Regions from separate parts of the Marinactinospora rubrisoli genome, predicted to be linked through region 1. Evidence: predicted binding sites of a transcription regulator. Region 1 holds the regulator's gene; the other holds the start of a gene.
The links. The regulator HspR, encoded in region 1, represses chaperone genes until heat shock. The targets are predictions, from matches to a motif close to ANTTGAGTCNNNNNGACTCAANT.
Positions count from the first base shown of each region.

Region 2: a site for HspR is predicted at 1,901-1,923, ahead of lon (endopeptidase La). Genes of this name have one in related genera too.

Region 1 covers NZ_JBHTBH010000001.1:234,397-245,083, reverse strand. The annotation lists gene dnaK (molecular chaperone DnaK) at 1-295, shown strand, start outside; gene grpE (nucleotide exchange factor GrpE) at 323-1,117, shown strand; gene dnaJ (molecular chaperone DnaJ) at 1,265-2,413, shown strand; gene ACFQRF_RS01115 (heat shock protein transcriptional repressor HspR) at 2,419-2,838, shown strand; gene clpB (ATP-dependent chaperone ClpB) at 2,927-5,542, shown strand; gene ACFQRF_RS01105 (AAA family ATPase) at 5,839-7,092, shown strand; gene ACFQRF_RS01100 (RloB family protein) at 7,149-7,685, shown strand; gene ACFQRF_RS01095 (hypothetical protein) at 7,920-8,567, opposite strand; gene ACFQRF_RS01090 (alpha/beta hydrolase) at 8,740-9,858, shown strand; gene ACFQRF_RS01085 (hypothetical protein) at 9,887-10,315, shown strand; gene ACFQRF_RS01080 (glycosyltransferase) at 10,361-10,687, opposite strand, start outside.
Region 2 covers NZ_JBHTBH010000009.1:276,873-287,559, forward strand. The annotation lists gene lon (endopeptidase La) at 1-1,889, opposite strand, end outside; gene ACFQRF_RS19710 (ABC transporter substrate-binding protein) at 2,201-3,550, shown strand; gene ACFQRF_RS19715 (carbohydrate ABC transporter permease) at 3,630-4,613, shown strand; gene ACFQRF_RS19720 (carbohydrate ABC transporter permease) at 4,610-5,542, shown strand; gene ACFQRF_RS19725 (response regulator) at 5,665-6,321, opposite strand; gene ACFQRF_RS19730 (sensor histidine kinase) at 6,318-7,592, opposite strand; gene ACFQRF_RS19735 (SHOCT domain-containing protein) at 7,775-8,083, shown strand; gene ACFQRF_RS19740 (hypothetical protein) at 8,080-8,655, shown strand; gene ACFQRF_RS19745 (GNAT family N-acetyltransferase) at 8,801-9,328, shown strand; gene ACFQRF_RS19750 (DUF8017 domain-containing protein) at 9,464-10,339, opposite strand; gene ACFQRF_RS19755 (fructosamine kinase family protein) at 10,414-10,687, opposite strand, start outside.

The sequences.
Region 1 (10,687 bases):
CGAGGACAAGATCCCGGCGGACGTCCGGACCGAGACCGAGAGCGCCGTCGGCGAGCTGAAGAAGGCGCTGGAGGGCTCCGACATCGACGCCATCCGCTCCGCGAGCGAGAAGGTCGCCCTGGCCAGCCAGAAGATCGGCTCCGCCATCTACGGCCAGAGCCAGCAGGCGGGCGGCGACGCCGCCGGGGCGCAGGCGGGTGCGCAGGCCGGCGCGGGCGCCCAGTCCGGCGCGGACGACGTCGTCGACGCCGAGATCGTCGACGAGGACAACGGCAAGCGCGACGGCAACGCCTGAGTCACGACGCGATAGGAGGCGCAGCGAATGGCGCTGCCGGAGAACGACAACGGCCGCGAGCACCAGGGACCGGTGATCCGCGACAAGCGGCGGATCGACCCCGACACGGGCGAACTGCGCACCCCTGAGGGGGCGGCGGCCGCCGAGGGCGCCGCGGAGCAGGCGCCGGCCGGGGAGTCGGCGCCGCCCCGGGAGCCGCGGGCGGACGAGTCCGCCGGTGGCGTGGCGGACCGGAAGGAGCTGGAGGCACTGCGTGCCGAGCTTGAGGAGCGGGTGCACGACCTCAAGCGGGTCCAGGCCGAGTACGCCAACTACCGCCGGCGGGTCGAGCGCGACCGCGTCGCCGTGCGGGAGCAGGCGGTCGCCCAGGTGGTCGGCGAACTGCTGCCGATCCTGGACGACATCGGCCGCGCCCGGGAGCACGACGAGCTCACCGGCGGCTTCAAGTCCGTGGGAGAGTCACTGGAAGCCCTGGTCGGCAAGCTCGGGCTGAAGAAGTACGCGGAGAAGGGCGACGAGTTCGACCCGAACGTGCACGAGGCGCTGACCCTGGTGCCGACCCCGGGCGTGACCGTCCCCACCGTCATCGAGGTGTTCCAGCCGGGGTACCTCGTCGGCGACCGGGTGCTGCGGCCGGCCCGGGTCGTGGTCGCCGGCCCCTCGGACGAGGAGGCCGAGACCGGCACCGCCGAGGCCGAGAGCGTCGAGGCCGAGGTCCCGGCGGACGGACCCGTGGCCGGGGAGCCCGCGGCGGCGGAGGACGCCGCGGCGGAGAACGCGACACGGGAGCGGCCGGCCGACGGGGACGAGCCGCGCACGTAGGGAAGGACGGTCTCCGACGGCGAGACCGCGGACACCGGTGCCGCGCCCTGCCCCGCCGGGGTGGTGCGCGGCACCGCGGTCCGCCGCCGGAGCGTCCCGGCCACATCAGCAGACCCTTGAGGCGAGAGCGGGAGAAGGCAAGCGTCGATGAGCACCAAGGACTACCTGGAGAAGGACTACTACAAGGTCCTCGGAGTCTCAAAGACGGCCACCAAGGACGAGATCAAGCAGTCCTACCGCAAGCTCGCCCGCAAGTACCACCCCGACGCCAACCGGGGTGACAGCGCCGCCGAGGACCGGTTCAAGGAGATCTCCGAGGCGTACAACGTGCTGTCCGACGACAAGCGCCGCAAGGAGTACGACGAAGCTCGCTCGCTGTTCGGCGGCTCCTACCGCCCGGGCGGCGGCACCGCGGCGGGCGACTTCAACCTCGGCGACCTGTTCGGCGGCCAGGGCGGCGCGCCGGGCGGGGAGCGGCTCAGCGACCTGTTCGGCGGGCTCTTCGGCGGCCGGGGCCGCACCACGACCAGGGCGCGGCGCGGCGCCGACGTCGAGACCGAGACCAAGCTGACGTTCACCGAGGCGGCCAACGGGGTCACCCGGTCGTTCCAGCTGAGCAGCGAGGCCGCGTGCCCGACGTGCAGCGGCACCGGCGCCAAGGCCGGCACCGCCCCGCGGGTGTGCCCGCGGTGCACCGGCACCGGCCACGAGAACAAGAACCTGGGCGGCTTCTCGCTGTCCGAGCCGTGCCCGGAGTGCCGTGGGCGGGGGCTGGTCGTCGACGACCCGTGCCCCACCTGCCACGGCAGCGGACGCGGCAAGAGCACGCACACGATCCAGGCCCGTATCCCGGCGGGTGTCAGCGACGGCCAGCGCATCCGCATCAAGGGCAAGGGCGCGCCGGGCGAGCGTGGCGGACCGGCCGGCGACCTCTATGTGGTGGTACACGTGCAGCCGCACCCCCTGTTCGGCAAGTCCGGCGAGAACCTGACCATCACCGTCCCGGTGACCTTCCCCGAGGCGGTGCTCGGCGCCGATGTGCGGGTGCCGACCCTGAACGGCTTCCCGGTCACCGTGAAGATCCCCCCGGGCACGCCCAACGGGCGTACGTTCCGGGTGCGGGGCAAGGGCTCCCCGCGGCGGGACGGCACGACCGGGGACCTGCTGGTCACCGTGGAGGTTGCGGTGCCGCAGAACCTCAGCAGCGCGGCGCGTGAGGCCCTGGAGAGTTTCCGGGCAGCGACGGCCGACCAGAATCCGCGCCGCGACCTCGAAGCGCGGGCCAAGGGGGTGTGACCATGATGGGCAATCCGGGCTTCGGCGACGAGACGCCGGTCTATGTCATCTCTGTGGCGGCCGAGCTCTCAGGACTGCACCCGCAGACCCTGCGCCAGTACGACCGGCTCGGCCTCGTGTCGCCGGGACGGGCGTCCGGCCGGGGCCGGCGGTACTCCATGCGCGACATCCAGATGCTGCGGGAGGTGCAGCGGCTCAGCCAGGAGGAGGGCATCAACCTCGCCGGCATCAAGCGGATCCTGGAGCTGCAGCGCGAGGTGGCCGAACTCCGCGAGCACCTGTTCCACCTGGCCAACGAGCTGGACGCCGCGCGCGCCGCGGTCTCCCGGCGCACCGCCGCGCAGTCGGGCGGCGGGGATCTGCTGCCGGTGCGGCGGACGCGGGTCACGATCTTCAACCACCCGGTTCCGCCACCGGAGCAGTAGCGACGGGTGCGCCCGGCCCGGTCCCGCCGGAGCCGTGGCCCGCACCGCCGACAGCCGAGGAACGCACGTGTAGAGGGGGCGGCCAGTCATGGACTACAAACTCACCAAGAAGAGCCAGGAAGCGCTGTCGGTGGCGATCCGCCGCGCGACCTCGGACGGCAGCCCGCAGGTGGAGCCGGTTCACCTGCTCGCCGCGCTGGTGAACCAGGGCGAGGGGATCATCCGCCCATTGCTGAAGGAGGTCGGGGCCAACCCCGACGAGCTGGACCGGGCGGTGGAACAGGCCATCGCCGGTCTGCCGAAGGCCGCGGGCTCCACGGTCAGCGCGCCGTCGAGCTCCCGCCAGCTCATCATGGCGATGAACACCGCGGCGCAGCGCGCCAAGCAGCTGGAGGACGAGTACGTCTCCACCGAGCACCTGCTGGTGGGGCTGGCCACCGACGGCGGCGAGGCCGCCCGGCTGCTGCGAGACGCCGGCGCCACCCCCGAGGCCCTGCTGGAGGCGTTCGAGCGCGTCCGCGGGCACGGCCGGGTCACCTCCGAGAACCCCGAGGAGACCTACCAGGCGCTGGAGAAGTACGGCGTCGACCTGACCGGTCAGGCCCGCGCCGGGGCGCTCGACCCCGTGATCGGGCGCGACTCCGAGATCCGCCGCGTGATCCAGGTGCTGTCCCGGCGCACCAAGAACAACCCGGTGCTCATCGGCGAGCCGGGGGTCGGCAAGACCGCGGTGGTCGAAGGGCTGGCGCAGCGGATCGTGGCGGGCGACGTCCCGGAGTCGCTGCGCGACAAGCGGCTCATTTCGCTGGACCTGCCGGCCATGGTGGCCGGCGCGAAGTACCGCGGCGAGTTCGAGGAACGCCTCAAGGCGGTGCTCAACGAGATCAAGGAGAGCGCCGGCCAGATCATCACGTTCATCGACGAGCTGCACACCGTGGTGGGTGCGGGCGCGGCCGAGGGCGCGATGGACGCGGGCAACATGCTCAAGCCGATGCTGGCCCGCGGCGAACTGCGCATGGTCGGCGCCACCACGCTGGACGAGTACCGCGAGCGCATCGAGAAGGACCCGGCCCTGGAGCGCCGGTTCCAGCAGGTCTTCGTCGGCGAGCCGTCCGCGGCCGACACGATCGCGATCCTGCGTGGGCTGAAGGGACGGTACGAGGCGCACCACAAGGTGCAGATCGCCGACTCCGCGCTGGTCGCGGCGGCGACGCTGTCCGACCGCTACATCACGGCACGGTTCCTGCCGGACAAGGCCATCGACCTGATCGACGAGGCCGCGTCCCGGCTGCGCATGGAGATCGACTCCCGGCCGGTCGAGATCGACGAGCTGCAGCGCGCCGTCGACCGGCTGAAGATGGAGGAGATGGCGCTGGGGAAGGAGTCCGACCCCGCCAGCCGGCAGCGTCTGGACCGGCTGCGTGCCGACCTCGCCGACAAGCAGGAGCAGTTGAACGCCCTGGTGGCGCGCTGGGAACAGGAGAAGGCCGGGCTGAACCGGGTCGGCGACCTGAAGGAACGGCTGGACGAGCTGCGCCGGCAGGCCGAGCGCGCGCAGCGCGACGGCGACTTCGAGGCGGCGTCCCGGCTGATGTACGGCGACATCCCGCAGTTGGAGAAGCAGCTGGAGGAGGCGTCCTCGGCCGAGGAGGAGGCCGAGCGCGGGCGGGAGTCCACCATGGTCAAGGAGGAGGTCGGCGCGGACGACGTCGCCGACGTCGTGTCCTCCTGGACCGGTATCCCGGTGGGTCGGCTCATGGAGGGCGAGACCAGCAAGCTGCTGCGCATGGAGGAGGAGATCGGCCGGCGGCTGATCGGGCAGGACCGCGCCGTGCGGGCGGTGGCCGACGCGGTGCGCCGCGCCCGCGCCGGCATCTCGGACCCGGACCGGCCCACCGGTTCGTTCCTCTTCCTCGGCCCCACGGGCGTCGGCAAGACCGAGCTGGCCAAGGCGCTGGCGGAGTTCCTGTTCGACGACGAGCGGGCGATCGTCCGGATCGACATGAGCGAGTACTCCGAGAAGCATTCGGTGTCCCGGCTGGTCGGCGCGCCGCCCGGGTACGTCGGCTACGAGGAGGGCGGCCAGCTCACCGAGGCGGTGCGCCGCCGGCCGTACACGGTGGTGCTGCTGGACGAGGTCGAGAAGGCGCACATCGAGGTGTTCGACACCCTCCTGCAGGTCCTCGACGACGGCCGGCTGACCGACGGCCAGGGCCGGCACGTGGACTTCCGAAACACGATCCTGATCCTCACCTCGAACCTCGGGTCGCAGTACCTGGTGGACCCGGCGCTGGACGAGGCGACCCGCCGCGAGAAGGTGATGCAGACGGTGCGGGCCACGTTCAAGCCCGAGTTCCTCAACCGGCTGGACGACGTGATCGTGTTCGACGCGCTGTCCACCAGCGAGCTGACCAGGATCGTCGACCTCCAGATCGACCGCCTGGCCCGCCGCCTCACCGACCGCCGGCTCCACTTGGAGGTGACCCCGGCGGCCCGGGAGTGGCTGGCTCTGACCGGCTACGACCCGGTCTACGGCGCGCGTCCGCTGCGCCGTCTGGTGCAGGCGTCCATCGGCGACCCGCTGGCCCGCGAGCTCCTCGCCGGTGAACTGCGGGAGGGCGACACCGTGCTGGTGGACCTGGACGAGTCCAAGGACGCCCTGTCCGTCGGACCGAAGGAGCCGGAGGCGGTACCGGCGTCCTGATGTGTGCCCCCGGCGGGGTCCAGCGCGCAGGTGCGCGCCGGACCCCGCTGGCATGTCTATGCACCGTCGCCCTCGATGCGTCAACGGAGCATTCGGGACCCGCATGGAACCTGCCGCCTCTTCGGGGTCATATGTCACGCTTTCCAGGCTTCTCACCTCGGATATTCATACGCTCCGTGACGGCGAATCAACAGAAAGAAGCAACCGACGGCCACTTCGATGCCGTACGGTGTCATTCGAGTACAAGCGTGAGTGGTTTGTAGCGGTTTGCGATGCCGATCCGGAAAGTAGGGGCTGTGCTACTGAGTTTCCGTGTGGCGAACCATCGGTCACTCCGTGATGAGCAACAACTGTTGTTGACGGACCCGGCATCCGACGCATGGGAAGAGGGCGAGCCCTGCGCGGAAGGGACCCCCCTCCCCGTCACCGGCGTCTTCGGCCCGAACGCATCGGGCAAGTCCAACGTGCTGGACGCCCTGAGCTTCATGGCCCGAATGATCCGCTGGTCGTTCCGCGAGAGCGAGCCCGACTCGCGCATCCGACGCCGTCCCTTCGCGTTGGACCCGATCCACCTCGCTCGGCCGTCCACCTACATCGTCGACCTGAGGATCGCAGAGCACCGTTATACCTATGGTTTCAGTGTCGACGACACCCGCGTGATCTCGGAATGGCTCTACCTCTATCGATCGAATGACAGAGAGATAGTGTTCGAACGTGACGGGGATGATTACAGCTCCGAAACCGCCCGCGATCTGATCGACATGGCCTCCGTCATCGACATAGCCCAGAATGTCCTCCTCCTCTCGGTCGCGGCACGGTCACGGGTCAAGAACGAGGCCATCCGGTCGGTCTACGGGTGGTTCAGTGATCGATTTGCAATGAAACGTTCCCTGGACACGGCCGACCTGCGGTTCCGCCTCTCAACGTCATCGAAATTCAATGACGAACTACTGAGCCGACTCACCGAACTGCTGAGTGCCGCCGATACCGGCATCAGCCACCTGGAATTTCGTCGTAGCGAACGCACACCCGAGGACTCGTTACTGCGGAAACGAGAACGCGGCGAGTTGATCTTCCACCACCGCGGTGTGGAGACCGAACATCCACTGACACTGGACGACCAGTCCCATGGAACTCTCGCGCTGCTCGACATCGGCCTGCGCGCCCTTCAGGCTCTGAAGCACGGTTGGCTCCTCGCCATCGACGAGCTCGACGGCAGCCTGAGCCCGTTTTTGACGGCCCGGCTGATCGAATCCTTCCGCGACCCCGAAGCGAACCCCAGGCATGCCCAGCTCGTGTTCACCAGCCACGACACCGCACTTCTGGGGCACATCCGAGGCACGGAGGTTCTCCGCCGTGAGGAGATATGGCTGGTCCAGAAAGACGAATCCGGTTGCACGGAACTCTTTCCGCTGTCCAGCTACCGACCGGACGAGGACGAGAACCGGATGCGGCGTTATCTCGCCGGGCGCTATGGTGCTGTCCCACATATCGATGACGACCTCTTCGCCGTCGCGCTCGCGATCCGGGACAGGAATCAGGTGGAGTGACTCCCCGACGAGAAACGCGGTTCAGGCGGCCACCGCCACGCACTCCAAAACCGGCCATGCTCTTGGTGTGCGAAGGTGAAACGGAGGTGGAATACCTCACGGGGTTACGTCGGCGCGGCCAGATCGTCGATGTGCGTAAGGCTTCGAAACGGGACGCCATGGGAATCGTGCGCGAGGCGATCACCCGCGGAAGCGGTGACTATACCCACATATGGGCGGTTTTCGATAGCGACAACCGCGACGTCTCCGACGCTTCCACGGTCGCTCGAAAGGCATCCACGGAGCGACAGATCATCAACACCGCCGTCTCACAACCCAGCTTCGAAGTCTGGCTCCTCCTGCACTTTTCCGAGGACGTACGTGGTTGTCACACCCCTGGCGACGCGCGGCGGCTCCTTCAGAAGGCCGCGCCGAACTGGGACAAGGGGCAGTGGACTCGCACGAAGCGGAAAGGCACCCGATTCACCGACTTCGAGCATGGTGTGAAGGCCGCTTGCGAACGCGCGGAGCGCCTCGGGCCGGTCACCCCCGGCGGCGGGCCGGCGACCGACGTGTGGCGGATCTTTCGATCGGACGAGTTCCGCCTCGTGTGAGACCGATGGCAGCCAGAATCCCGCTGGCAACGTCCCTGCCGAACATCACTCGCCATCGCTTCAGCGAGCCCAGCTCCCGTGCACCCGGGCCTGGCGCGGCACCATGACCACGATGACCCAGGATCGCCCAGAGTCCCAGATCGGCCCGCCCGGCCTGTCACCACAGGGGGTCTAGGACCGCCGAGGGCCCCTGGTCCGGGTCCGCGCGAGCCCGGCGGGGCCCGGAACGGTCTTTCAGCGAGAAGTGCCCCGCCCCCGCTGTTCCGGACCCGCGGTGCGGCGGCCCGGCTCGTGCCTGGCCGGGGCGGTCGACTCGGAGGCCCGCGCCGGGGCGGTCGTTCCCCCGCCCTTCGCCGTGCGCCGCGTGAGGGCGGCGGCGATCCCCTGGGGCGGGCCGTCCGCCGCGGCCGGTGCGGGCCGCGCGGCGGCGGGCGGTGCCGCCGTGGCGGAGCGGGCTTGCGCACCCGTGGTGGCGGCGCGCGGTGCCTCCTGTGCCGCCGGGCGGCGGTCCGGGCTCCCGGCCGGGGCCGGGTGGGTGGACCGGGGGTGTCCGGCCCGGCGATCGGTGATGCGGTCCTTGATCCGGAAGAACTGCTTCGCCCCGTACGCCCACGCGTAGACGCCGCCCAGCGTCGCCCCGACCGCGCCCACGACCGCCAGCGGCTGGGTGGTGAACGGCTGCGGCAGCAGCCCCACGGACTCGATGAGAGCGAGTACGAACGGGATCCCGAAGAGACCGAAGAGCGCGCCGAGCCGCACCACCCCCTTGCGGGCGTACGCGCGGACCGCGCGGTCGCGGGCCGCCTGGCGTTCCGCCTCGGTGGGCAGTTCCCGGGCCGCGGCCAGGGCCGCCCGCAGCGCATCGTCGTCCGTGTCCGCCATGTGCGCCCTCCCACCACCGCCGGTGATAACCGCGACGATGGTAGTGCGCCCGCCGGATGTCCGGTAAGCGGTCGATCACCCGATTCCTGGTCGCCCTGGCATGATGGTGCCGGCGTCGGCGGACGCCGGATCCCCGCATCGTTGCGAGCCCCCGGGAGCCCTGTTGGAAGCCGTGCCGCCCGAAGGATCTCCGGAGCGGATCCGCAGCTGGTGGTTCGGGCTCGACGAGCGGACGCGGGCGGACTTCCTGGCGCACCGCGCGGGCGAGATCGGCGGGCTCGACGGCCTGCCGTCCGTGGTCCGTGACCGGGCCAACCGCGCGGTGCTGGACGACTACATCGACCGCACCGGCGACACCGACGCGATCCGGCTGCGCACGGAGATCGACCTGGACGGCGCGCTCCTGCTGTACTACCGGCCGCCGAGCACGGTCGGCGGGACCGACACGCGGGTCGCGATCTCCTTCGGCGACCCGGACCACGCCGTCAACACCACCGTCTTCGTCCCGGGCACGGCGAGCAACACCCGGGACGTGAAGTACCTGCGGCTCGCCCTCGACTTCCTCCGGCGGCTGCGGATCCGCGCGGACGCGCAGACCGAACCCGGCAACACCGCGACCGTCTACTGGCTCGGCTACAAGTCGCCCGACCGCCTGGTCCCGGATGCGATGTCGGCGAGCTACGCGCGGGACGGCCATCCCGCCCTGACCCGTTTCCTGAAGGGGCTGCGGGCCGCCAACCGGGTGCCGGACCGCGGCGACACCACCCTCATCGGGTACAGCTACGGCTCGGTGGTGGTCGGCCACGCCGCCGCCGCGGCCGACCTGACGGACGCCGTCGACACGATCCTGGTGGCCGGAAGTCCCGGGCTCGGGCGACACGTCCGCAGTGTCGCCGACCTCCGGTTCGACCCGGCCAGGGTGCTCGCGGCGGCGTCGCCGGTCGACCCGGTCGTCCACACGCCCGCCCTGGTGCACGGCCCGAATCCGGCCCATCCCTCGTTCCGCGCCCGACGGGTCGCGACCGGGGGCGTCGGTCATCTCGGCTACGGCACGGAGGGCAGTCTGGCCTTCCTCAACACGGTCTACATCACCCTCGGCCTCCTCGACCGCGTGACGGCGCCCCCGGCCTGGACCGCCGGTGGTCCGGCGGCACGGCTCGGTGACTGGTTCGGCGGCAGGGTCGGCCGCCGCTCCACCTCCAGGAGGACGCCCACCGCAGGACCGCAGCACCCAAGGGTGCGGCACGGGGCGCGGCGGCCGCCCGGGCGGTCGGGGCCGCCGCGAGGATAGAGCCGACCCACAGGACAAGGAGCGCTGGATGGAGACCAGGGACAAGGCCGCGGCGGCGCGGCAGGCCATGGAGCGCGGCGCCGCTCTCGGCGAGCTGCTGCCGGAGCCGTTGGAGTTCATGGTGGCGGACGCGGCGCAGGCCGATGCGGCCGCCATGGGGAGGCCGGACGAGATCGCCTTCACGGCCTCGGCCACCTACGTCTGCCGGGTGGGCTCCGGAGCGGCGGGAGCCGCCTTGGAGGCGCTGCACACCGCCTGGCGAGCACGCGGCTGGGAGAGCTCGCTGCGCCGGTTCCCCGACGGCGGCGGGGACGTCGTGGCGAGCGACCCCGCCGACGGGTTCCGCTATACCGCGGTCATCCGCCGGGACGGCGCGAGCCTGGCGCTGTGGGCGGAATCGCCCCCCTATCTGGACGCCGACCCGGAGGCGCGGTTCCGGCCGATCCGGCCCGCCTGACGGTGCCGGGGCGGTGATCGCCCCCGCCCGGCCCGCCGCGCCGGATCACACCGTGGTCCGCGCCGCGTGCGTGACACCGGCGCGCTCGATCTCGTCCGCGGCGCGGCGGAGTCCGTCCTGTGCGCGGATCTCCGCCCCGATCTCCCGGAGCCGCTGCCGCATCCAGGCGTTGCCGAGCAGCCGCTCGACGGCCTCGTGCAGCTCGCGGAAGGTGACCCGGTGCGGGTCGAGCCGCGCGCCGAAGCCCAGCTCCTGCACGCGCTGGGCGTTGTCGTACTGGTCCCAGAACAGCGGGAGCACGACCATCGGCTTGCCGAAGTGGAACGCCTCCGTGACGGTGTTGTTGCCGCCGTGCGTGATCACGAGGTCCAC
Region 2 (10,687 bases), on a different contig from region 1:
TCGCCGCCGGCGCCCGTGACCGCCAGGCCGGTGGCCACACCCGGCACCGCGGTGCGCTCCGCCGACTCCGGGGTGTGCCGGGGACGGCCGAGGTAGTCGGCCAGGTCGGCGTCGGTGACCCGGACCGGGAGTTCGCGCTCGCCGACGGCGACCGTGGCCGCGATCTTGCGGAGCACCCGGGCGATGGACCGCTCCAGTCCGCGCACGCCCGCCTCGCGGGTGTACTCGGCGGCGATCCGGCGCAGCGCGTCGGTGTCGACCTGCGCCTCGGTGCCGTCCAGGCCGGCCTTCTCCAACTGGCGGGGAAGCAGGTGGTCCCGGGCGATGGTGACCTTCTCGTCCTCGGTGTAGCCGTCGAGCTCGACCAGTTCCATGCGGTCCAGCAGCGGCCCGGGGATGCTCTCCAGCGTGTTGGCCGTGGCCAGGAACACCACGTCGGAGAGGTCGAGGTCGACCTCCAGGTAGTGGTCCCGGAAGGTGTGGTTCTGCGCGGGGTCGAGCACCTCCAGCAGCGCCGCGGTCGGGTCGCCGCGGAAGTCGCTGCCGACCTTGTCGACCTCGTCGAGCAGCACGACCGGGTTCATCGTGCCGGCCTCCTTGATGGCCCGCACGATCCGGCCGGGCAGCGCGCCCACGTAGGTGCGCCGGTGGCCGCGGATCTCGGCCTCGTCGCGGACGCCGCCGAGCGCCACCCGGGTGAACCTGCGCCCCATGGCCCGCGCGACGGACTCGCCGAGCGAGGTCTTACCGACGCCGGGCGGGCCGACCAGCGCGAGCACGGCACCGCTGCGGCGGCCGCCCACGACCCCCAGGCCGCGGTCGGCGCGGCGGCGGCGGACCGCCAGGTACTCGATGATGCGGTCCTTGACGTCCTCCAGCCCGGTGTGGTCGGCATCGAGTACCCGCCGGGCACCGGCGATGTCGTAGGAGTCCTCGGACCGCTCGTTCCAGGGCATGTCCAGGACGGTGTCCAGCCACGTGCGGATCCAGCCGGACTCCGGTGAGGAGTCGCCGGCCCGTTCCAGCTTGTCGACCTCGGCCAGCGCGGCGGTGCGCACGTGCTCGGGAAGGTCGGCGGCCTGGACCCGCTCGCGGTAGTCGTCCTCCTCGCTGCCCGGCTTGCCGGACAGCTCGTTGAGCTCCTTGCGGATGGCCTCCATCTGCCGGCGGAGCAGGAACTCGCGCTGCTGCTGCTCGACGCCTTCCTGGACGTCCTTGGCGATGGTCTCGGTGACGTCGAGCTCGGTGAGGTACTCCCGCGTCCACTCGATGAGGCGGGCCAGCCGCTCGGCGACGTCGTAGGTCTCCAGGAGTTCCAGCTTCTGGGAGGTCTTCAGGAACGGGGAGTACCCGCCGCGGTCGGCGAGCCGCCCCGGATCGTCCAGTTGCTGGATGCTGTCCAGGATCTGCCAGGCGCCGCGCTTCTGCAGGTAGGTGGCGAGCAGCGTCTTGTACTCGCGCGCGAGTTCCTGCACGCGGCCGGGGTGGCCGCCCTCCGGGGGCTCCTCGTCGTGCGGGGTCGCCGAGACCCACAGGGCGGCGCCTCCCCCGGGAGGCGCCGAGGTCCCGGTGCCCACGCGCGCCCGCGCGACGCCCCGCAGCACCGCGGCCGGCTCGCCGTCGGGGGTGCGGCCGACCTGCTCGATGACGGCGACCGTGCCGACCCCGACGAGGGATCCGTCGACGCGCGGCACGATCAGCACCCGCGGCTTCGCGGCCGAACGGATGCCGGGTGCCTTGGCGGCGGCCTCCTCGGCCGTGCGGGCGGCCTCGACCGCGGTCCGGATCTCGGCCTCGGAGATCTCCACGGGGACGACGGTGCCGGGGAGCACGACGTCGTCGTCGAGCGGCAGGACGGGCAGCGTCACGACGGACTGCGTGTCAGTCATCAGACCCTCCTTCTTGAGTCACTAAGGCTCAATAAACGAGAGTCCGGTTTTGTTCCCCGGCCGCTGTTCGCCCTCAGCGATGCGCCGCGTCGCCCGGGATGCGAGCCCGGCGCGTCGCCACGCACCCACCAGCACAACAACGGACACCTGGCCGCAAAGTGACACGTATGTAACAGATGCCCGCATTCTGTAACGCAACCGTTATGGCCAATATCACTGCAAAAAGTAGACAAAATTTCTAGAAACGGCTTTCATCAGGGCTCACCAACCCCGGCCCGGACCGGCGGCCGGGCGGTCCAGGAGGTAAGTACATGCCCCTACTACCACCACGCCGCATCGCCACCGCGGCCGCGGCGCTGCCCCTCGTCCTCATCGCCGGAGGCTGCTCCTACCTGGAAGGCGGCTCCACGGCGGCCGACCCCGACTCGGCGGAATGTGAACCGTTCCGCGAATGGCAGGACACCGACGGCGGGACCGTCCACGTGTACGCCTCCATTCGGGACGTGGAGGCCGACCGCCTCGAAACCTCGTGGGCCGACTTCGTCTCCTGTACCGGGATCGACGTCCAGTACGAGGGCACCGGCGAGTTCGAGGCCCAGATCCAGGTGATGGTCGACGGCGGCAACGCCCCCGACCTCGCCTTCTTCCCGCAGCCGGGGCTGGTGGAGCGCTTCGCGAGCGCCGGTGACCTCCTGCCGCTGCCGGACGCGGTGCGCGAGCGCGCCGAGGCCGGGTTCAGCGAGGACTGGCTGAACTACACCACCGTGGACGGCGAGATGTACGGCGTCCCGCTCGGGGCCAACGTCAAGTCGTTCGTCTGGTACTCGCCCGGCTACTTCGCCGAGAACGGCTACGAGGTCCCGGAGACGTGGGACGACATGATCGAGCTCAGCGACGCCATCGTCGAGGCCGGCGACAAGCCGTGGTGCGCTGGCATCGAGTCCGGTGACGCGACCGGGTGGCCGGCCACCGACTGGGTGGAGAACGTCATGCTCCGGGAGAACGGGCCCGAGGTGTACGACCAGTGGGTCAGCCACGAGATCCCGTTCAACGACGAGGCCGTGGCCGACGCCATGAACCGGGTGGACGGCATCCTGCGCAACCCCGACTACGTCAACGGCGGCTACGGCGACGTGCAGAGCATCGCCACCACCGCCTTCCAGGAGGCCGGGCTGCCCATCCTGGAGGACCAGTGCGCGATGCACATGATGGGCTCCTTCTACGCCGCCAACTGGCCGGAGGGCACCGAGGTCGGCGAGGACGGTGACGTGTTCGCCTTCAACATGCCGCCGATCGACCCCGAGATCGGCACCCCGGTGCTGGGCGGCGGCGAGTTCGTCGGCGCCTTCGCCGACCGGCCCGAGGTCGTCGCGTTCCAGGAGTACCTGGCCACCGCCGAGTGGGCCGACAGCCGCGCCGCCGAGGGCGCCTGGATCTCCGCCCACCAGGATCTCGACCTCGACACCCTCCAGTCCCCCACCGACCGCCTGGGCGCCGAGGTGCTGCGCGACCCCGACGCCGTGTTCCGGTTCGACGGTGCCGACATCATGCCGGCGGCCGTGGGCGCCGGAACGTTCTGGCGCGGAATGGTGAACTGGATCAACGGCGACGACACGGAAGAGACGCTGACCTACATCGAGGACTCCTGGCCCTCCTCCTGACTCCCTTCAGTCTCCTCCCCAGCAGTTCACAGCGCGGCCTGGGCACCGGTGCCCGGGCCGCGCCCCTGAAAGGGATCCCATGGGCTTCTCCATCCTCGACGAACTCCCCAAACTCCTCTGGCTGGTGATCGGCCTCGCCGCCTTCGCCGGCGTGATCGGCCTGCTCCTGCTCCTCGTCGACCGCGGACCGCGGACGCGACGCGACTGGTGGCAGGCGTTCTTCTTCCTCGGCCCGGCCGTGCTGCTGCTCCTGCTCGGCCTGGTCTACCCGGCGCTGCGGACCGCCTGGCTGTCCTTCTTCGACGGCTCGGGAGACACCTGGGTCGGGCTGGACAACTACGTGTGGCTCTTCACCCAGCCCGAGATCCTCATCGTGCTGCGCAACACCCTGCTGTGGGTGGTGTTCGCGCCGGTGCTCGCCACCGCGACCGGGCTGATCTACGCGATCCTCGTGGACCGCTCCCGCTTCGAGTCGGTGGCCAAGTCGCTGCTCTTCATGCCGATGGCGATCTCGTTCGTCGGCGCCGGCATCATCTGGCGGTTCGTCTACGCCTACCGGCCGGCCGAGGCGGACCAGATCGGCCTGCTCAACCGGTTCGTGGTCGCGCTCGGCGGCGAGCCGCAGCAGTGGCTGCTCAACCAGCCGCTCAACACGCTGCTGCTCATCGTGGTGCTGATCTGGGTGCAGGCCGGATTCGCCATGGTCGTGCTGTCGGCCGCCATCAAGGCCATCCCGGCCGAGATCATCGAGGCCGCCCGGATCGACGGCGCCAACGCCTGGCAGTTGTTCCGCAACATCACGCTGCCGTCGGTGTGGCCGACGCTGACGGTCGTCCTCATCACCATCTCGGTGCAGACCCTGAAGGTGTTCGACATCGTGCGCACCATGACCGGCGGCCAGTTCGACACGAGTGTGATCGCCAACGAGATGTACAACCAGGCGTTCCGCTACGGCGAGCTGGGCCAGGGATCGGCACTCGCCATCTTCCTGTTCGCCCTGGTCATCCCGCTCGTCATCGTGCAGATGCGGACCAACCGACGCGTGAGGGAGCAGCAGGCATGACCGATCCGACCCCCCGTCCGGGCGCTTCGGCCGCCCGGGTCCGCCGGCGGCTGTCCGGCCGCGCCGGCAGCGCGGTGGCGATCGTCATCGCGGTGCTGTGGACCACGCCGACCTTCGGGCTGCTCATCTCCTCCTTCCGGCCGGAAGAGCAGATCAAGACGACCGGCTGGTGGACGTTCTTCACGGACCCGCAGGTCACCCTGCAGAACTACACCGACGTGCTGTTCGGGACGTCGAGCCAGGGCCAGCTGGCGAGCTACTTCATCAACTCGTTCGTCATCTCACTGCCCTCCACGGTCTTCGTGGTGGGCATCGCGGCGCTCGCCGCGTACGCGCTGGCGTGGATGAACTTCCCCGGACGCGACTGGCTGTTCCTCGGCATCTTCGCGCTGCAGATCGTGCCGCTGCAGATGGCGCTGGTACCGCTGCTCAGTTTCTTCTCCGAAGGACTGGTCGTGGGCGGCGTGCAGATCCTGCCGGCCTGGGAACTTCAGGGCGCCCTTGAGTTCACCAACGTGTGGGTGGCGCACACGATCTTCGGACTGCCGCTCGGCATCTTCCTGCTGCACAACTTCATCTCGGCCCTGCCGCGCAGCCTCTTCGAGGCCGCTCGCGTGGACGGCGCCGGGCACGGGGTGATCTTCCGCCGGGTGGTCACGCCGCTGATCGTGCCCGCGCTGGTGTCGCTGGGGATCTTCCAGTTCCTCTGGGTCTGGAACGACCTGCTGGTGGCGCTGATCTTCGCGGGCGGGAACGCGGACGTCGCGCCCCTCACCGTGCGCCTCGCCGAGATGGCCGGCACCCGCGGCAACGAGTGGCAGCGCCTCACCGCGGGCGCGTTCGTGTCCATCGTGGTCCCGCTGGTGGTGTTCTTCTCCCTGCAGCGCTACTTCGTCCGCGGGCTCCTCGCGGGCAGCGTCAAGGGCTGAGGCCCGCGGCTCCCGGTCCCGGCCGTCGATCCAGCGCCGCGTGCGGGGCGGCGGCCGGGGCCCGGCGCCGGACGGCTCGGAGCGGTCCTCCACCGAGAGACCGCCCTGAGCCGTCGGCGCGGTCAGCGCACCATCCCCGCCTGGTAGGCGATCACCACGAGCTGGGCCCGGTCCCGGGCCCGCAGCTTCACCATCGACCGGCTCACGTGGGTGCGGGCGGTCGCCGGGCTCACCACGAGCCGTTGGGCGATCTCCTCGTTGCTCAGCCCCTCCCCCACCAGGGCGAGCACCTCGCGCTCGCGCTCCGTGAGCAGCGCCAGCTCGGGGAACGTCCGTGGTGCCGCCGGGATCCGGGACGTGAACGCCGCGATGACCCGCCGGGTCACCGACGGCGACAGCAGCGACTCGCCGGCGGCCGCCAGCCGGACCGCCCGCAGCAGCTCCGGCGGTTCGGAGTCCTTGATGAGGAACCCGGCGGCGCCCGCCCGCAGCGCGTCGAACACGTACTCGTCCAGCTCGAACGTCGTCAGCATCACCACGCGGGTGTCCGCGAGCGCGTCGTCGGCGGCGATCTCCCGCAGCGCGCCGATCCCGTCGAGCACCGGCATGCGCACGTCCATGAGCACGACGTCCGGCCGCGCCCGGCGGACCAGCCGCACCGCCTCCGCGCCGTCCGCCGCCTCCCCCGCGAGTTCGAGGTCGTCCTCCGCCTCGATCAGCACCCGCAGCCCCATGCGGACCAGTGCCTGATCGTCGGCGACCGCCACCCGGATGGTCACGGCGCCTCCTCTCCGTCCCGGACGCGGCCGGCCGCGTCCGCCTCGTCGCTCGCCGTGCCTCGCCGTGCCGCGGCTCCCCCGTGCCCGCGCAGCGGAAGCTCGGCCCGCACGGCGAAACCTCCGCCGGGACGCGGGCCGGCCTGGAGCCGGCCGCCCACGGCGCGGGCGCGCTCACGCATCCCCGCGATCCCGCTGCCCTCGGCCGGAGGGGCGTCCGGGCGCGCCGGGCCGTCGTCGGTCACCTCGACCAGCACGTCGGCGTCGCGGTACGCCAGGCGCACCTCGGCCCCCGCCCCGCCCGCGTGCCGGACCACGTTGGTCAGCGCCTCCTGCACGATCCGGTAGGCCGCGTGGTCCACCGCCGACGGGAGCCGTGCAGGGCCGCCCTCGGTGCGCACGGTCGCGGTCCGGCCGGCCGCCGTCACCGCCGCGACGAGGTCGTCCAGCCGCCGCAGCCCGGGAAGCGGCGCCCGATCGGCGGGCGGCTCGGCGCCGTCCGGCGCACGGAACACCGCGAGCGTGCCGCGCAGCTCCTCCAGCGCGTCCTTGCTGGTCTGGCGGATCGCCTCCAGCGACGGCGCCGCCTGCTCGGGGCGCCTGGGCAGCACGTGCAGCGCCACCCCCGCCTGCATGTGGATCACCGACAGGCTGTGGCCGACCAGGTCGTGCACCTCGCGGGCGATGCGCAGCCGCTCTTCGTAGGCCGAGCGGCGCAGCTCCTGTTCCCGCTCGCGGCGGACGCTCTCACGGCGCAGGCGCGCGAGCACCCCGAGCGCGGCCGGGGCGGCGAGCACGAGCAGGGCCGCGAAGGCGGCGACGAGCACGTCGCCGCTCGGCATCCGTTCCCCCGCGCGCAGCAGCGCGGCCGCGAACAGCGGCACCAGCAGCGCGGCCCATGGCGCCCACCTGCGTACCGGCATGGCCGCCGCGAGGGAGAACAGCGTGATGAGCACGGTGACCAGAATCGGGCCGAACCGGTAGCCCAGCGTCAGGTAGCCGGTGACGGCGAGGACCGACACCGCGAACGCCACGTGCGGCCACACCCGGCGCACGGCCAGTGCGCCGGCCGCCGCGACGACGCAGCCGACGGCGGCCGGGGCGAGTTCGAGCGGCCCCGGGCCGCCCGGCGGGTGCGGTCCGCACGGCCCGCAGGGCGGCCGCCACGGTCCGCCGCCGAACGCCTGGCCGTGGGTGGCCGCGAGCAGCATGGCGCCGAGGAGCACCGCCAGCGGCACGTCCACGGCCAGCCGCCGTGCCAGTCCGGTCGCCATGCACCGCCCTCCGCTCATAGGCCCGCCGCGATCGGGCACGCGGTGACCAGGTTCGACGATAGTTCCCGTGCGCGCTCGCCGCGTCGGCCGGCGGGCGTACCCGGGCTACGCCAGGGCGCGTACCGCACGAGCCGCGCGGCGGGCGACGACAGTGGACACCGCCCGCGGCGACCGTGGAGGGCATGAACACCATCGCCACGACCGCGTCGGCGACGCTGGGCGGGCTCGCGGGCCCGCCCTGGGGCGCCGGACCGCCACCGCACGCCCCCTTCGCCGGAGTCGCCATGCTGCTGCTGACCGTTCTCGTGATCGCCATTGCCGTCCTCGTCGTGTCCCGCCGGACGGGCGGACGTCCGCCGTGGGCGCGTCCCACCCCGGAGGAGACGGCGCGGACCGTCCTCGCCGAGCGCTTCGCCAGGGGCGACATCGACGCCGCGGAGTTCCTGGAGCGTGCCGGAGCGCTCAACTGGACGCCGGGCGCCGACAGGTGAGCACCGGGGCACCGGGCCGGCCGGTGGCGGCGGTGCGCGCCGCCGCCACCGGCCGGCCCGCACCCCGGCGGGACGGGCCCCGGTTGCCGCGCGGCGCCCGCCGCACGCTGAACTGCGTGCACGCCGTCATCTCGACCGCCTGGCTCGGCGCGCACGCCGCCGTGGTCGTGCTGCTCGCCATCGGGCTGGCGGCGGACACCCCGGAGCGCGCCGGGACCGGCTACGGCGCCGCCGAGATGCTGATGACCGGCTTCACCCGCCCGGCCGGATTCGCGGCGCTGGCCACCGGCCTGCTGCTCGCGGTGACCACGCCGTGGGGGCTCTTCCGGCACTACTGGGTGTTCGGCAAGCTGCTGCTCACCGCGGCGCTGGTCGTCGGCGGGAACCTCTCCCTCACCCCGGCCGTGCGCGCCATGGCGGCGGCCACGGAGGGCGGGACGGTGCTCCCGCCCTCCGACGAGCGCCTGGCGCTGCTCGTCCCGCTGTGCGTGTCGCTGGGGTTCCTGGTGGCCGCGACGGTGCTGTCGCTGCTCAAGCCGTTCGGCCGGGTCCGGTGGCGGCAGCCGGGATGATATCGGGGGGACAAAAGCCCGCCCGCGCCCGGCGACGGTCGCGGCCCTCGGCACCGTCATCGGTCGAGTGGGGCCTCGGCGGTCACGACGCTCCGTCCCGCGAAATCCGGTTGTGCGCCACGGCTCCGAGGCCGAGAATCGCGGAATGCGCGAAGTGGAGCTCTCCGACGGGATCGTCACGCTGTCCCCACTGCGCATGGACGACGTGGAGGCGCATCTCGCGGGGGAGGACGAGCTGCTCGTCCGCTGGCTCAACGGTGGTCCCGGCACCCGCGAAGGCGTCGCGGCGTACATCCGGGACTGTCAGGAGCAGTGGACGGTCGGGGGGCCGCTCCGCGCGTTCGGCATCCGGGCGGGCGCCGGCAAGGTGCTCGCGGGGACGATCGACCTGAGGTTCGAGGGTGAAGGGCTGACGTCCGGCCAGGTCAATGTCGCCTACGGCCTCTACCCATCCTGGCGAGGACGCGGCCTGGCCACGCGCGCGGTCCTGCTGGTGTCCCGGTACGCCGCGAGTGCGGGCGGGCGGGAGGCGGTGATCCAGGTGGAGCCGGAGAATCCCGCGTCCGCCGCGGTCGCGCGGCGCGCGGGGTTCGTCCTCGGCGCGCGTACCCGCGGCGACGACGGCACGCGGCTGCACTGGTACATCCGGGACCTGCGCGCCGGGCCACGGTGACACCGCGCCGCTTCGGGCCGGGCGGTGCTCCGCGCCGCGTGACCGGCCCGCACCGGACCACACCCCGAGCTGCGCCGGAGTAGGGAGACCGGACGTCCGCCCGCGCTTCGGCTCTCCCGCCACGGGCGCGGTCGCTCAGCCGTCCTCGGGCCGGTATCCGACATCGCGCAGCGACGCGACGATGCCGTCCACGGTGCCGGACTCGGCCGCGCCGTCGATCCCGGTGTCGGCGACGATCACGAACACCCGCACGCCGCCCTCGCCGTGCGGAACGGCCACCGCGTGCACCACGCCGCTCGGCGGCTGGCAGTCGGTGTCCTCCCGCTGGATCTCGGCGTCGACGACGGCGTGGTGCCCCTCCAGGCCGTTGCGCTCGAACTCCTCGACCGAGCGTACGGAGGTCTCGGGCTCGCCCTCGTCGGTCTCGAAGGCGGTGCGCGCCCAGTTGAGCGCGACGGCCTCGGCCATGCCCGCGGTGTCGTCGCTGTCCGAGACGCCCTGCGCGCCCAGGTCGGCGCGGGACCCCCAGGTGGCGCACGGTTCCGGCAGGTACACCGAGGTGCCGCTCATGGCGATCCGCGGAGTGCCGTCCTCGTCCTCGTACCCGCGCATGTGCTCGGGGCCGTCGAACTCCCAGCCGTCGCCGTCCGGGATGTCGTACACCAGCCCCCACTTGGCGGCGGTCGCCACCTGCCAGCCGTCGTGCAGCGGCGGCTGGTCGGGGGCGGCCGTCGGAGAGGGGGCCGACGGGTCCGGCGCCGCCGCCGTCTCCTGCGGCACCGTCGTCTCGGAGGTCTGCGGCGGAGCCGCCTGCGAGGAGTCCCGGCGCAGCGTGATGACGACGACCGCGACGGCGACGATGAGAACGGCGGCGAGCACGAAGGCCAGGACGGCGATCATGATCGGGCTCAGTCCGCCGTTGCCGGGTTCGCGCGGCGCGGGCGCACCGCCGCCCTGGTGCGGGTACTCCCAGCCGTGGTGTGGGGGCTGCTGATTCGGGGGCCACGTCACGGACCCGACTTTAGAGGAAAGTCACGACAAGCCGGTGGCGTGCCCCGATGGTTCGCCGCCGGAACCGCCCGGTCTCAGCCCGCGGCGCGCAGCGCCGCGCGGGCCGCCTCCAGCGTGGTGGTGCGGTAGGCGGCGCCGAACAGGCACACGTGCACCAGCAGCGGGTGGAGCTGGTGCAGCGGGATCCGCCGCCGCCAGCCGTCGGCGAGCGGCGCCGCCTCGTTGTAGGCGTCCCGGACGATGTCCAGGTGCGGCAGGCCGAACAGCGCGAGCATGGCGAGGTCGGTCTCACGATGGCCGCCGTGCGCGGCGGGATCGACGACCACCGCCCCATCCTCCTGCCACAGC